DNA from 2 places in the Raoultella sp. genome. Region 1 is predicted to be linked to the other one. Evidence: riboswitches for the same ligand, from Rfam matches in the RefSeq annotation. Region 1 holds a riboswitch; the other holds the start of a gene.
What was found. A riboswitch is a leader RNA that binds a small molecule or an ion and turns the genes downstream of it on or off. The one in region 1 is predicted to bind thiamine pyrophosphate.

Region 1 (7,158 bases):
TAACCTGCGGCCGCAGGAGAGAGCAGAGCCATCATATCGTCACGGCTGAGCTGTTTTGCCGCCAGAGCGTGTTCAACATCGGCGGTGGTTTTACTGTTGATACGCAGGCGAATATCGTCCCAGTCCAGTTGCCGCCAGCGGTCAGTGAAAGTGTTCATACCAGCGCCTCCAGAAAGCCGGTCAGCGGGCTGGTGGCCTGCGCCTGAGCGCTGCGCACGCCCGGACCGGCCTGCCGTGCCAGCAATCCGGCATCAATCGCCAGGCGGAAAGCCCGGGCCATGGTTACCGGGTCGTCGGCAACGGCGATGGCGGTATTCACCAGCACCGCGTCAGCGCCCATTTCCAGCGCCTGCGCCGCATGGCTCGGCACGCCAATACCCGCATCAACGACCACTGGCACGGTGGCCTGCTCGATAATAATCTCCAGCATCGCTTTGGTTTCCAGCCCCTGATTGGAACCGATTGGCGCGCCGAGTGGCATCACCGCCGCGCAGCCCGCTTCTTCCAGACGTTTGCACAGCACCGGATCGGCGCCGCAGTAGGGGAGCACCACGAAGCCTTCCCGTACCAGAATGTCTGCCGCTTTCAGCGTTTCAATCGGATCGGGGAGCAGCCAGCGCGCGTCCGGGTGGATTTCCAGCTTCAGCCAGTGGGTCCCCAGCGCCTCCCGCGCCAGGCGAGCGGCAAAGACGGCTTCTTCTGCCGTTTTGGCCCCGGAGGTATTGGGCAACAGGCTTACACCCGCCGCCAGCAGCGGCGCGAGAATTGCGTCATTATGCTGACGGAGATCGACACGCTTCATCGCCAGCGTCACCAACTGACTGCCGGAGGCGCGGATAGCCTCCACCATGACGTCGGGGGCGGCGAATTTACCTGTGCCGGTGAAAAGATGGGATTCAAACGTTTTATCCGCAATACGTAACATGTCAGCCTCCAGCGATAACCTGAAAAAGCAGGATTTGGTCGCCTTCCTGCAAAAGATGTTTTTCCCACCGCTCGCGCGGGAGAATGTGTTGATTGAGCGCCAGCGCGACGCCTGGCTGATGCTGTTCCAGTTGAGTGAGCAGAGCGGCGACGGAGATCGCTTCGGCACACTGCAACGGTTCATCGTTAAACCATACCTGCATGCTGCCCTCCGCATACCGGACAGCCCTGCGCCCGCTGTAGCGCGAGAGTACGCCAGCTGCTGGTGCGAGCGTCGAACAAACACAGAGTATTACGCGGCGTCGCCATACCGCTGAGCAGCTTGATTGCTTCCAGCGCCTGCAGGGTGCCCATCATGCCAACCACCGGGCCGATGATGCCCGCCGTACGGCAGTTGCGTTCGGGCTCGCTATCATCCGGCCACAGGCAGCGGTAGCAGCCCTGTTCCCACGGTGGCGTCAGTACCATTAACTGGCCCCCCAGTCCGACGGCGCTGGCGGTAATCAGCGGGGTCTTAAGCATGACGCAGGCGGCATTGATCGCCTGGCGAGTCACCATGTTATCGGTGCAATCCAGTACCACATCGGCCTTCGCCACTTCATCCAGCAGGGCCTTTCCGCCTAACCGCTGCCTCAGCGCAATCAGTTCAATGTGCGGGTTGAGACGAGCCAGCTTTGCTCTGGCGACCGTGGTTTTGGGCTGAGCGATATCATCGCTGGTGAACAGAATTTGCCGCTGTAGGTTGCTGATGTGCACGTCGTCGTCATCGGTCAGCACCAGCGTGCCGACGCCGGCGCCGGCCAGATAGAGCGCCGCAGGCGAACCCAGCCCACCGAGACCGACGATCAATACCCGGCTGGCCAGCAGCTTTTGCTGGCCTTCAATGGCGATATCTTCCAGCAGCAACTGGCGGCTATAGCGCATAAAATCGCTGTCATTCATCGCCAGCTCCCGCGATCGTCAGTAGCTGCGCGGTGGCCTGCTGCCAGTCTGCCGCTTGGGTAATCGCACTGACGATCGCAATACTGCCAACGCCGGTTTCCAGTACCGCCGGCGCCCGTGCCAGACTGATGCCGCCGATCGCCACCGTCGGGTAATCCTCCAGGCGCTGGATATGGCGGGCAAGCTGTTCCAGCCCCTGAGGAGCGGAAGGCATCTGTTTGGTTTGCGTGGGGAAAACGTGGCCCAGAGCGATGTAGGAAGGGCGTGCGGCCAGCGCAACGTCGATCTCCATATCGTCATGGGTCGAGACACCAAGACGCAGGCCGGCGTTGCGGATTGCGCTGAGGTCTGTGGTTTCCAGATCTTCCTGGCCTAAATGCACGCCATAAGCCTGATGTTTGATGGCCAACCGCCAGTAATCATTAATAAACAGTCGCGCATCGTGTTGGCGTCCCAGAGCAATGGCGGCGACCACATCGTCTTCCACTTCGCTGTCGCGTTTATCTTTGATGCGCAGTTGAATAGTACGAACGCCCGCAGTCAGCAAACGTTCAATCCACTCTACGCTATCGACGACCGGGTAGAGTCCTAAGCGGAAAGGGACGGATGGAAAATCGGGTTGATACATCAGGCTTGCTCCTTACGTAAATAGATCTCACCGCCAAGAGCGCGGAAGTCCTGGGATTTGTCGGCCATACCGGCTTCGATATGCTGTCGGGCGGCATAATCGCGGACTTCCTGGGTGATTTTCATTGAACAGAATTTAGGCCCGCACATGGAGCAGAAATGGGCGACTTTGCCGGACTCCTGCGGCAGCGTTTCATCGTGATAGGCGCGGGCGGTGAACGGGTCGAGCGCGAGGTTAAACTGGTCTTCCCAGCGGAATTCAAACCGCGCTTTGGACATGGCGTTATCGCGGATCTGTGCCCCAGGGTGCCCTTTGGCGAGGTCTGCGGCATGCGCGGCGATTTTGTAGGTGATCAATCCCTGTTTCACGTCCTCTTTATTGGGCAGGCCGAGATGCTCTTTCGGTGTGACGTAGCAGAGCATCGCGCAGCCGAACCAGCCGATCATCGCCGCGCCGATACCGGAGGTGAAGTGGTCATAGCCGGGAGCGATATCGGTGGTTAATGGCCCAAGAGTGTAGAACGGTGCTTCGTGGCAGTGGGTCAGCTCTTCGGTCATATTGCGGCGGATCATCTGCATGGGGACGTGGCCCGGTCCTTCAATCATGACCTGTACATCATATTCCCAGGCGATTTTGGTTAGCTCGCCCAGGGTATGCAGTTCGGCAAACTGGGCTTCGTCGTTGGCATCCTGAATCGAACCCGGGCGCAGGCCATCGCCTAAGGAGAGCGAGACATCATAGGCGGCGCAGATTGCGCAGATTTCACGGAAATGCTGATACAGGAAATTCTCCTGATGATGGGAAAGGCACCATTTCGCCATGATCGACCCGCCGCGGGAGACGATGCCGGTCAGCCGTCCGGCGGTCATCGGCACGTAGCGCAGCAGGACGCCGGCATGGATGGTGAAATAGTCAACGCCTTGCTCTGCCTGCTCCAGCAGCGTGTCGCGGAAGGCTTCCCAGGTGAGGTTTTCGGCGATACCGTTCACCTTCTCCAGCGCCTGGTAGATGGGGACGGTACCGATAGGGACCGGGCTATTGCGCAGGATCCACTCGCGGGTTTCGTGAATATAACGCCCGGTGGACAAATCCATGACCGTGTCAGCGCCCCAGCGCGTCGACCACACCAGTTTTTCCACCTCCTCTTCAATGGAAGAGGTAACCGCCGAGTTACCGATGTTGGCGTTGACCTTCACCAGAAAATTACGGCCGATAATCATCGGTTCCGACTCAGGATGGTTGATATTGGCTGGAATGATCGCGCGGCCGGCGGCGACTTCATCCCGGACGAACTCCGCGGAGATATTCTCCGGCAGGCGAGCGCCAAAACCTTCGCCCGGATGTTGGTGGCGCAGCACTTCGCCACGAATGCGTTCGCGACCCATATTTTCGCGAATGGCGATGAATTCCATCTCAGGGGTGACAATCCCCTGACGGGCATAGTGCAGCTGCGTCACGCATTTCCCGACGATGGCGCGCCTGGGCGTAAGCAGACCGGAAAAGCGCAGCGCGTTAAGACTATCATCCGCCAGCCGCTCTCTGGTATAGGCTGAGCTGCGATCGCTAAGCGTTTCGCAGTCGCGACGCGCATCAATCCACGGTTGACGCAGTTTCGCCAGACCCTGCTGAACGTTTATCGCGATGTGCGGATCGCCATAGGGGCCGGACGTGTCGTAGACCGGGATGGCTTCGTTTGCTTCATACTGAGGATGGTCTTTGCTGCCGCCGATAAGCGTCGGGCTAAGCTGAATTTCGCGCATCGGCACGCGAATATCTTCCTGCGAACCGCGGATATAGATGCGCTGCGAATTGGGAAATGCGGTGCCTTCCAGGGTGTCGATAAAGCGCTGGGCGCGTTCGCGTTGCTCTCGACGCGTAAGTGATGTTGTAGACATAGCTCATTCCAGTTAAACAGGATATGGCTTGCCAGACGACGGATGGAGTAACAGATGCGATCGGCCATGAAGAGGCAGATGCTAAACGCAGTTTACTCTTGTTCCCTTCGCAGGTATTAACCTGATCAGGTTCCGCGGATCCCGAATTAACGGTCTCAGCCTTTTCCAGTGTGGAAAATGGGCACTCCGACAAGATAACAACTCCCTCCGTAGAGGGAGAATGTCTGTAAATTACTCGCTAACGATTCACAACTCAAGCCGTCGGCGCGATATTGTCGCTGACGTTGTCTTGCAGGTTGCACGAAATGGCGAGGGCTATCAGCTTATCTTCCAGCGCAAAGCGGGCTTCCAGCGCTTCGCCGATATCGGACAGAGCCTGCTGGAACTCAAGATAATTATCGTGATCGATGGCGTTTTCGAGGCAGGAGTCGTAGTCATCCATAATTTGCTGGGTATTGGCTTCCAGCTGCGGATAGAGCCTGGTGGCCGCCAAAAGCGGCGTATCACCTTCCATTTCGCCAAGAATACGTTCATAAATACTAAAATGGCCGGAGGAGAGATAATCCACCAGGCTTTGGCAAAAGTTATCCAGCGCCTTTTCGTTAAGCCGCATAAAGGATTCTTTTGCCGGTTTCAGGCCAACCAGCTTGTAGTAAGCGACGAGCAAATGCTTACGTACATGCAGCCAGCGATCGACCAGTTCATTACTGCCTCCAACACGTTTCGTCAGGTTTTCCAGCTGGTTTAACATGGTTGACTCCGCAAGATTAAGAAAATAACGTTGCTCACCAAAATGTAAATATAATGTTAAAAGTGCCAGTAAAACGAAGGTAGTGCAATAGATATGGATCGTATTATTGAAAAATTAGATCGCGGCTGGTGGATCGTCAGTCACGAACAAAAATTATGGTTACCCGATGGGGAATTACCACATGGCGAAGCGGTAAATTTCAATCTTGTCGGCCAGCACGCGCTGCATATTGGCGAATGGCAAGGCGACGCGGTATGGATGGTGCGCCAGGATCGTCGGCATGATATGGGATCGTTGCGGCAGTTATTGGATCAGGATCCGGGACTGTTTCAGCTGGCGGGACGCGGGGTTCAGCTCGCCGAATTTTACCGCTCGCATCAATTTTGCGGTTACTGCGGGCATCCTATGCATCCCAGCAAAACCGAATGGGCGATGCTCTGCAACCACTGCCGCGAGCGTTATTACCCGCAAATCGCACCCTGCATGATCGTGGCGATTCGCCGGGACGACTCGATCTTGCTGGCACAGCACACCCGCCATCGTAATGGCGTACATACGGTGCTGGCTGGATTTGTCGAAGTGGGGGAGACCCTTGAGGAGGCGGTTGCCCGTGAGGTGATGGAAGAGTGCGGTCTGAAGGTGAAAAATCTGCGCTATGTGACCTCCCAGCCATGGCCGTTCCCGCAGTCGCTAATGACCGCATTTATGGCGGAATATGATAGCGGCGACATTGTGATCGACAAGAAAGAGCTGCTGCAGGCTGGCTGGTATCGCTATGACGATTTACCGCTGCTGCCGCCGCCGGGTACGGTAGCGCGCCGTCTGATAGAAGACACTGTGGCAATGTGTCGGGCTGACGAGGAATGACGTGATACAATAACGGCCTGACGCTTAAGGAACTGCAAAATGACCGAACTGAAGAACGATCGTTATCTGCGTGCGCTGCTGCGCCAACCCGTTGATGTGACCCCGGTGTGGATGATGCGCCAGGCGGGCCGCTATTTACCGGAGTACAAAGCCACTCGCGCCCAGGCGGGCGACTTTATGTCGCTGTGTAAAAACGCCGAGCTGGCCTGCGAAGTCACATTGCAGCCGATGCGCCGCTATGCGCTGGACGCGGCGATCCTCTTCTCGGACATTTTGACCATCCCGGACGCCATGGGGCTGGGGCTCTATTTCGAAACTGGTGAAGGCCCCCGTTTCACCTCGACGATTACCTGCAAGGCCGATGTCGACAAACTGCCGGTGCCCGATCCGGAAGATGAGCTCGGCTACGTGATGAATGCCGTGCGGACGATTCGCCGCGAACTAAAAGGCGAGGTTCCACTGATTGGCTTCTCCGGTAGCCCGTGGACGCTGGCGACCTATATGGTTGAAGGGGGGAGCAGCAAGGCCTTCACCGTGATCAAGAAAATGATGTATGCCGACCCGCAGGCGCTGCATGCGCTGCTCGAAAAGCTGGCCAAAAGCGTCACGCTGTACCTGAACGCTCAAATCAAAGCGGGTGCCCAGTCGGTGATGATTTTCGATACCTGGGGTGGCGTGCTGACTGGCCGCGATTATCAGCAGTTCTCACTATATTACATGCACAAAATCGTTGATGGCCTGCTGCGTGAAAATGAAGGCCGTCGCGTCCCGGTGACCTTATTCACCAAAGGCGGCGGACAGTGGCTCGAAGCAATGGCCGAAACCGGCTGCGATGCGCTGGGTCTCGACTGGACCACCGATATCGCCGACGCTCGCCGTCGCGTGGGCCACAAAGTGGCGTTGCAGGGCAATATGGATCCCTCGATGCTCTATGCGCCTGCTGGCCGCATTGAAGAGGAAGTCGCGACCATACTGGCTGGCTTTGGTCAGGGAGAGGGTCATGTCTTCAACCTGGGCCATGGCATCCATCAGGATGTGAACCCTGAACACGCGGGCGTATTTGTGGAAGCGGTGCACCGGTTGTCGGCGCAATACCATCGTTAAGGAGCGAATATGGATCTGGCGTCGCTACGCGAGCGGCAGCAAGAGCT
Region 2 (7,158 bases), on a different contig from region 1:
TCATCGGTTTTCACCAGCGTTACAGCACGATAGCCGAGGCCCATCAGCGCCATGTTCTTCTGCACCGAGAAGTGGGCATTTTCAGAGCACAGTACTTTATACTGACGCACGTCACCCGGCAGACCGTCCTGCTGGATGGAGTGCCCCCGACGAGCGAAGAAGGCATCACGCGCCAGCATCAGCCCCATCAGGTTGCTTTGGGTGCCGCCGCTGGTGAAGACGCCGGCGTCGCCGGCCGGGTAACCGACCTGCGCACGCAGCCATTCGATCAGTTTCATCTCAATGAGGGTCGCCGACGGGCTTTGGTCCCAGGAGTCCATGCTCTGGTTAGTCGCGTTAATCAGCACTTCCGCCGCCTGGCTTACCACCAGGCTCGGACAATGCAGATGCGCCACGCACTGCGGGTGATGCACCGACAGGCTATCTTTCAGGAAGTACTCGATCGCCCGTTCAATCGCCGCCTGGTTTCCCAGACCCTGCTCGGTGAAATCAAGGCTAATACGCTCGCGCAGTTCGGCGACGCTTTTACCTTGATACATCTCAGGCTGCTGCAGCCACTGCACGACGGCCTGGCTGGTCTGGGCGATCGCCTGCTGATAAGCCTCAATACTTTGCGGCGAACCAGCAAGAATCGGATTCAATTTGGACATTGCGGTCACTCGCTCCACTCAGATCGGTTTGACACCGGCGGCCAGCAGGGCCTGTTCAAATTTGTCGAGGAAAATTTCCAGCTCGGCGTTGCTGATGAGCAGCGACGGCAGCAGACGCAGGACGCAGCCGCCACGGCCACCGCGTTCGAGGATCAGGCCCGCTTCGAAACATTTCTTCTGCAGCAGGGCAGACAGCGCGCCGTCAGCCGGGTAGCAGCCCATGTGATCCTGCTCGCCGTTCGGGTTGACGATCTCAATACCGATCATCAGACCCAGGCCGCGAATGTGGCCCATGATCGGGTAGCGTTTCTGCATATCGGCCAGTTTGCCTTTCAGCCATTCGCCCTGCGCGGCCACTTTGCTGGCAATGTCGTTATCTTTCAGGTGACGCAGGGTGGTCAACCCGGTGGCCATCGCCAACTGGTTGCCGCGGAAGGTACCGGTATGGTGGCCCGGTTCCCAGGCGTCAAACTGCTTCTTGATACCCAGAACGGCCAGCGGCAGACCGCCGCCGACGGCTTTTGACATCACGATGATGTCTGGCTCGATGCCGGCGTGTTCGAAGGCAAACAGCTTACCGGTACGGGCAAAGCCAGCCTGAACTTCGTCGATGATCAGCAGAATGCCGTGTTCCTGAGTCACTTTGCGGATGCGCTGCAGCCACTCAACCGGAGCCGGGTTCACACCGCCTTCACCCTGAACGGCTTCCAGGATCACCGCAGCCGGTTTACGCACGCCGCTTTCCACGTCGTTGATCAGGTTTTCAAAGTAGTAAGTCAGCGCTTTCACGCCCGCTTCGCCACCGATACCCAGCGGGCAGCGGTACTGATGCGGATACGGCATAAACTGCACTTCCGGCATCATGCCGTTGAGGGCTTCTTTCGGTGACAGGTTGCCGGTTACCGACAGCGCGCCGTGGGTCATACCGTGGTAGCCGCCGGAGAAGCTAATGATTGAAGAACGGCCGGTGTATTTTTTCGCCAGCTTCAGGGCCGCTTCGACGGCGTCGGCGCCAGACGGGCCGGTAAACTGCAGGCAGTATTCTTTACCTTCTCCCGGCAGTAATGAGAGCAGGTATTCGGAAAAACGATCTTTTAACGGAGTCGTCAGATCGAGCGTATGTAACGGCAAGCCGCTGGTAATGACACTTTGGATGCTTTGCAGCACATCAGGGTGGTTGTGGCCAAGAGCGAGGGTACCAGCACCGGCGAGGCAATCCAGATACTGTTTGTTATCCGCATCGGTTAACCACACGCCTTCCGCTTTGGCGATAGCCAGCGGCAGCTTGCGCGGGTAACTCCTGACGTTCGATTCGAATTCAGCCTGACGGGCCAAAAAGGTTTCGTTGTTAGCGTCCAATAAATCTGCACTTAAAGTATCAATACGGACTTTATCCGTCATCATATCACTCCCACAACCAGCGTTACGGTTGAACACTGGTTGAATAATTGGTTTAACAAAATGAATCGCCATTCATAAAGCGCGCACAATATATGGCTTTTTAAATCGTCATTCAATGTTTTATTTATTGAGGTATTTTTACGTTATTTTTACATAGCGTAAAACAATGTTAACGCATTGATTTATATCATTTATTATAAGTGTTATAAAACCATTAAAAGTGTAATTCTTAGTGAGGGAAAGCGCTGGGGTTTATTAGCGCTTCGCTAAATGAGCTGACGGAAATTCATCCGTCAGCAGTATGGTGACTCAATCCAGTTCGACCGCATAATGGGTTAACGGTGTGATTTTTTTAACCAACTTGTTGTTATATAAAAACTGTTCATAGGTTTCGTAGCGGGCCTTATCCAGTGCCGCCGGATTGCCTGCAAACAGGGACGCCGTCTGTTGCCAGGCCTGCTTGTTCAGATCGGTATTCAGCTCCGGATGGGCGGCGGCAAAAGCTTGCCAGGTTTCCTGCGGATGGGCACGCAGATAGGCCACTCCTTCCTGCAGCGCGACGAGGAATTTTTTGATTTTGGCCGCATGAATTTCATCGCGCCGGGCGACAATCACCAATTCGTCGTAAGCCGGAACGCCGAAATCTTCGACGTTCATTACCTGCGGTTTTTTACCCTGCAGCTTGAGCTCCAGCGCTTCAATATTACGATAGCCACCAATCACCGCATCAACCTGACCGGCCAGCAGGGCGCTGGTCAGCTGGAAATTGACGTTAATCAGCTTGATACTTTGTGGATCGATATGGGCATGTTGCGCCATCGTCGCCAGCGTAGCCTGCTCAATACCACTTACCGAATAGCCGACTTTTTTCCCTTTCAGGTCAGCGGGAGTTTTGATGCTTTTATCCAGGGCGATGACCGTGTTCAACGGCGAGTTAATCAATGTACCGACCCGCACCAGCGGCAGACCCTCATCAGCGAAAAAGTGCACCTGCGGCTGATAGGTGATAGCCAGATCTGCCTGGCCGGCTGCCACCAGACGCGGCGGCAGGGCCGGGTCCGACGGCGGTACGATCTTAACGTCCAGTCCTTGTGCTTTAAAGGCGCCAATTTGTTCCGCCACCATAATCGGCGCATGGTCCGGGTTAATGTACCAGTCCAGCACCAGGGTCAGCTTCTCGTTGGCCATCGCCTGTCCACTGAGAAGCGCGGTTAATGCGGCTGCGGTGAAAACGGGTTTACGCATGATGATTCCTTATTCCGGCATCCAGTTGATCAGCCGGTGTAATAGAGTATCCACTGCCAGCCATAGCAGAATGGTCAGCAGCACTAAAATAAACAGCGCCGCAAAGCAAACATCGGTTTGCATGCGCGCATTCGCATTGAGCATCACATAGCCCAGTCCTTCGGCGGACCCGACCCATTCACCGATGATCGCGCCGATCGGTGCCACGGCAGCGGCCATGCGCAGGCCGGAGCCGAGCGCTGGCAGGGCGGCCATTAAGCGAACATGTCGGAGCTGAGCTCCTGACGAGGCGCCCATCGTACGAGCCAGATCGAGGTAGTCGTGATTAACCCGTCGCAGGCCGTCAAAAAATGCTGACGTCACCGGAAAGAAAATCACCAGAACCGCCATCATCACTTTGGCGCTCATCCCGAAGCCAAACCACAGCACCAGCAGCGGGGCGAGGGCGAAAACCGGAATCGCCTGGCTGGTCAGCACCAGCGGCATCAGCCAGCGCTGTAGGCGCGGCGACATCACCATGCTCAGGGCCAACACCACGCCGAGCAGCACCCCGAGCGCCAGACCACTGAGGATTTCGCTCAAGGTGACCAGCGTGTGCCAGCCCAGCCAGTTGCGGTTATCCCATAGGGCGGCAGCCACCGCCGAGGGCGACGGCAGCAGAAACGCGGGGATGCCGCTGCGACTGAGCAGCCACCAAAACATCAGCAGGCCGCAGAACACCACACCGCCGCGAAAGAGTTTCCCTCTCATCCGTTGGCCCTCATCAGCTGTTGTAGCAGCTCGGCTTGTCCCATCAGCAGCGCCGGATCGTCCGGCGCCCGCGGCGGCGTTCCCGCCAGGTGATGGGAGTCATCAAGGCCACCGGGCGGCGGCGAGAGTACCAGCAGACGGTGGCTGAGCCGGCAGGCTTCCATCGGGTCATGGGTGATCAGCACCACGGTGCGCTGAGTCAGTAGTTCTGCCGCCAGCGTCTGGATACGCGTGCGGGTAAGGGTGTCCAGCGCGGAAAAAGGCTCATCCATTAAAACGATCGGCCGATCTTCATACAGCGTGCGCGCCAGCGCCGCCCGCTGACGCATGCCGCCGGAGAGCGAGGCCGGACGGTCATCGGCGCAGTGGCTGAGCCCCACCTGCTCTAATAATGTCGCGACCCGCTGGCGATCGACGCGCTCCCCGCGCAGACGGGCGCCAAGCGCAACGTTGTCGCGCACGCTCAGCCACGGATAGAGCAGATCTTTTTGCCCCATCCAGGCCAGACGATGACCTAACGGTCGCCCGTCGCTGGCCTGAACCTGACCGTGGGTAGGGGCGGCCAGCCCGGCGATAATCCGCAGCAGACTGGTTTTTCCGGCGCCGCTGGCGCCCAGCAGCGAAACCCACTCTCCAGCGGGAATATCAAACGACAGCCTGTCAAAAATGACCCGCGAGCCGAAGCGCAGACCTAATTCCCGCACCTCAATTGTCGGAATCTTCACTGGGCGACCGCCGCGGCATTCAGTCCCATCTGCCAGAAGTTGGCTTCCAGGCGGGTGGCGGTGGTGAAGATGGCGCTCAGCTCTGCGACGCGCGATTCGCCGCCACGCTGCTGCCAGACGCTCTCCAGCAGACCGATTGCCGTGGTGACGCCGTCGAGATAGCCCGCATCACCGTAGTTACGGATCCAGGATGCATAGGGGTTGTCGGTGAGCCGGGTGGCCGGGTCGTGGAGCAATCCGAGGCCGATTTCTGCATAGCCAGCCACGCAGGGCATCAGCGCAGCCAGCAGATCGAGCGCATCGCCGGAATGACCGATATCCAGCACGTAGCGGGTGTAGTTCACCGTTTCCAATGCTTCGCTTTCGCTGGCCATTGTCGCTTCGTCCAGCCCCCAGTCCGCGCAATAGCCGACGTGCAACGGTAGTTCGCCAAGAATCGCATTCATTGAAGCAGACGCGGCGCGCATCTCCGGGAGCGTGCGCAGTTTGCTGACCAACAGGGCGTAGCACCGGGCAAAGTGGATCAGGAACAGGTAGTCCTGAGTCAGGTAGCGTCGGAAGGCACGTTCTGGCAGGGTTCCCTCGGCAAGCTGGCGGAGAAAAGGATGGGCAACGTACTGTTGCCAGTCGCATCCCGCCTGCTGGCGCAGACGACCATAAATACCCTGGGTAAAGATCGGAAGAATCACAGGACCTCCTGATAGCGGGGAGATCCGGGTGTGCGGAAGTATGAACAGGTAATGGCGGTAAACTGGCAACATTGCCGACCCGTCCCTTCGCTGGCATGACCCAGATCAGGTTCAAAGGGTTCGGCTTACGCCATCTCAGCCCTCACGGGACACCCCTCGGTTGCGCCATGTTATACGGCATTCACTTTTTGATTACAATCCCGGCTGCGGGCGATTTCGCGCCTGGATATGTGACATTGTCACCTTTCATCACCGCTCAATACTCAGCAGCGGCAGAATTCTGCTGCTTAATTAGCTTTCGATGCCTTTTAACGGGTGATTTGTGCCGAATGAAAAGCATATTGAAAAATACTCTGCAACGGTGAACGCCGACCACGTAGCCCGGCTTCTGTCAGCGACAGCGCCGTTTTGCTTTCCCGTTACACTTTCGATAATCAAAAACGAACTATACTTGCGGCGTCTTCATCTCGTATCTGAACTTTCGACATCATTTCATTAGCTTACGCCATTGGACCAGAGTGGCGATGAGGGGGCGTTCAGAGACGTGGTGCCTGTTCGCTGGAGGGATGCATGTTATTAAAAGAGTTAATGATTTTTGATTTATTAAGTACGCCAGTCTGGGTGGTCCATCCTTTTAAAGAGGCTGTCGTCTACTGTAATCAGGCCTCCAGAATCCTTAGCGGAGAGAGGTCGCTGGATGAAATGCGCAAAGGCACGCTCTCCAGCTGTCCGCAGAGCACCCTACAGAATTATCTGTACTACTTCAAAAATACAGCTGAAGTATTCGAAGTATGGACAATTGAAACGACGGAGGGGCCGTCTCCGGTTTATTGTAAAACCAGCCTGATTAAATCAGAAGAATATGACACATTAATTCTTTTCGAAGCGGTCAAAATCCTGCAGCAAAATAACTCGTTTAAGGCGCTCCCCGCGCATCATTACAAACAGCGTAGTCATCGTTTTTTCTCGCGATTTTTTATGACCAGCTCCGCCCCGATGTTGTTGATAGACCCTGCGCAGGACGGACGAATTATTGATGCCAATATCGCCGCGCTGCGGTTTTATAACTATACGGCCGATGAGATGCGCACTCGCCATACCTGGCAAATCAATATCCTGGGAAGGGATGTGCTTCCCGTTATGCACAGCGTGGCAAGCATGCCCGGTGGCCACAAGCCGCTTAATTTTACCCATATTTTGTCTGATGGTTCTGTCCGCTATGTCCAGACTTATGCCGGGCCAGTGGTGCTGAACAATACCCGGTTGATGCTATGTATTATTCATGACATTACGGAAGAGGTGCATCTGAAGGAAGAACTTGAATTTGCGGCCACTCACGATCCTTTAACCGGATTACTTAATCGACGTGAGTTCTATCGCAATGTTGATTCCTCGTTATTTCATTCAGAAGGTTTTTGCCTGCTGCTGGTTGATGTCGATAATTTTAAAGCGATCAATGACAACTACGGACACCAAAAAGGCGATGAGGCGCTGGTGGCTATTTCCCGAATTCTTGAATCCGCCGCCAAAATTCAGGACAAGATCTATCGCTGGGGCGGAGAGGAGTTTTTATTATTTCTCCCGGGGGCGTCCATCGAGACGGCACTGGCAATGGCGGAAGCGATTCGTTACGCGGTCAGCTGTTATCGTATCCCAGAGCACACCGGTACGGTGACGGTCAGTATTGGCGTCGCCATA

Region 2: linked by a shared signal. The riboswitch ahead of ACZAHD_RS13865 (TenA family protein) and the one ahead of thiC (phosphomethylpyrimidine synthase ThiC) in region 1 are both predicted to bind thiamine pyrophosphate.

Annotation. Positions count from the first base shown of each region.
Region 1 is NZ_JBCNNS010000079.1:5,415-12,572, forward strand. It holds gene thiH (2-iminoacetate synthase ThiH) at 1-158, opposite strand, end outside; gene thiG (thiazole synthase) at 155-925, opposite strand; gene thiS (sulfur carrier protein ThiS) at 927-1,127, opposite strand; gene ACZAHD_RS14595 (HesA/MoeB/ThiF family protein) at 1,111-1,866, opposite strand; gene thiE (thiamine phosphate synthase) at 1,859-2,494, opposite strand; gene thiC (phosphomethylpyrimidine synthase ThiC) at 2,494-4,389, opposite strand; TPP riboswitch at 4,475-4,588, opposite strand; gene rsd (sigma D regulator) at 4,643-5,140, opposite strand; gene nudC (NAD(+) diphosphatase) at 5,234-6,007, shown strand; gene hemE (uroporphyrinogen decarboxylase) at 6,047-7,111, shown strand; gene nfi (deoxyribonuclease V) at 7,121-7,158, shown strand, end outside.
Region 2 is NZ_JBCNNS010000072.1:14,392-21,549, forward strand. It holds gene ACZAHD_RS13840 (pyridoxal phosphate-dependent decarboxylase family protein) at 1-659, opposite strand, end outside; gene ACZAHD_RS13845 (diaminobutyrate--2-oxoglutarate transaminase) at 669-2,054, opposite strand; gene ACZAHD_RS13850 (ABC transporter substrate-binding protein) at 2,361-3,296, opposite strand; gene ACZAHD_RS13855 (ABC transporter permease) at 3,306-4,046, opposite strand; gene ACZAHD_RS13860 (ABC transporter ATP-binding protein) at 4,043-4,771, opposite strand; gene ACZAHD_RS13865 (TenA family protein) at 4,768-5,460, opposite strand; TPP riboswitch at 5,526-5,627, opposite strand; gene ACZAHD_RS13870 (GGDEF domain-containing protein) at 6,031-7,158, shown strand, end outside.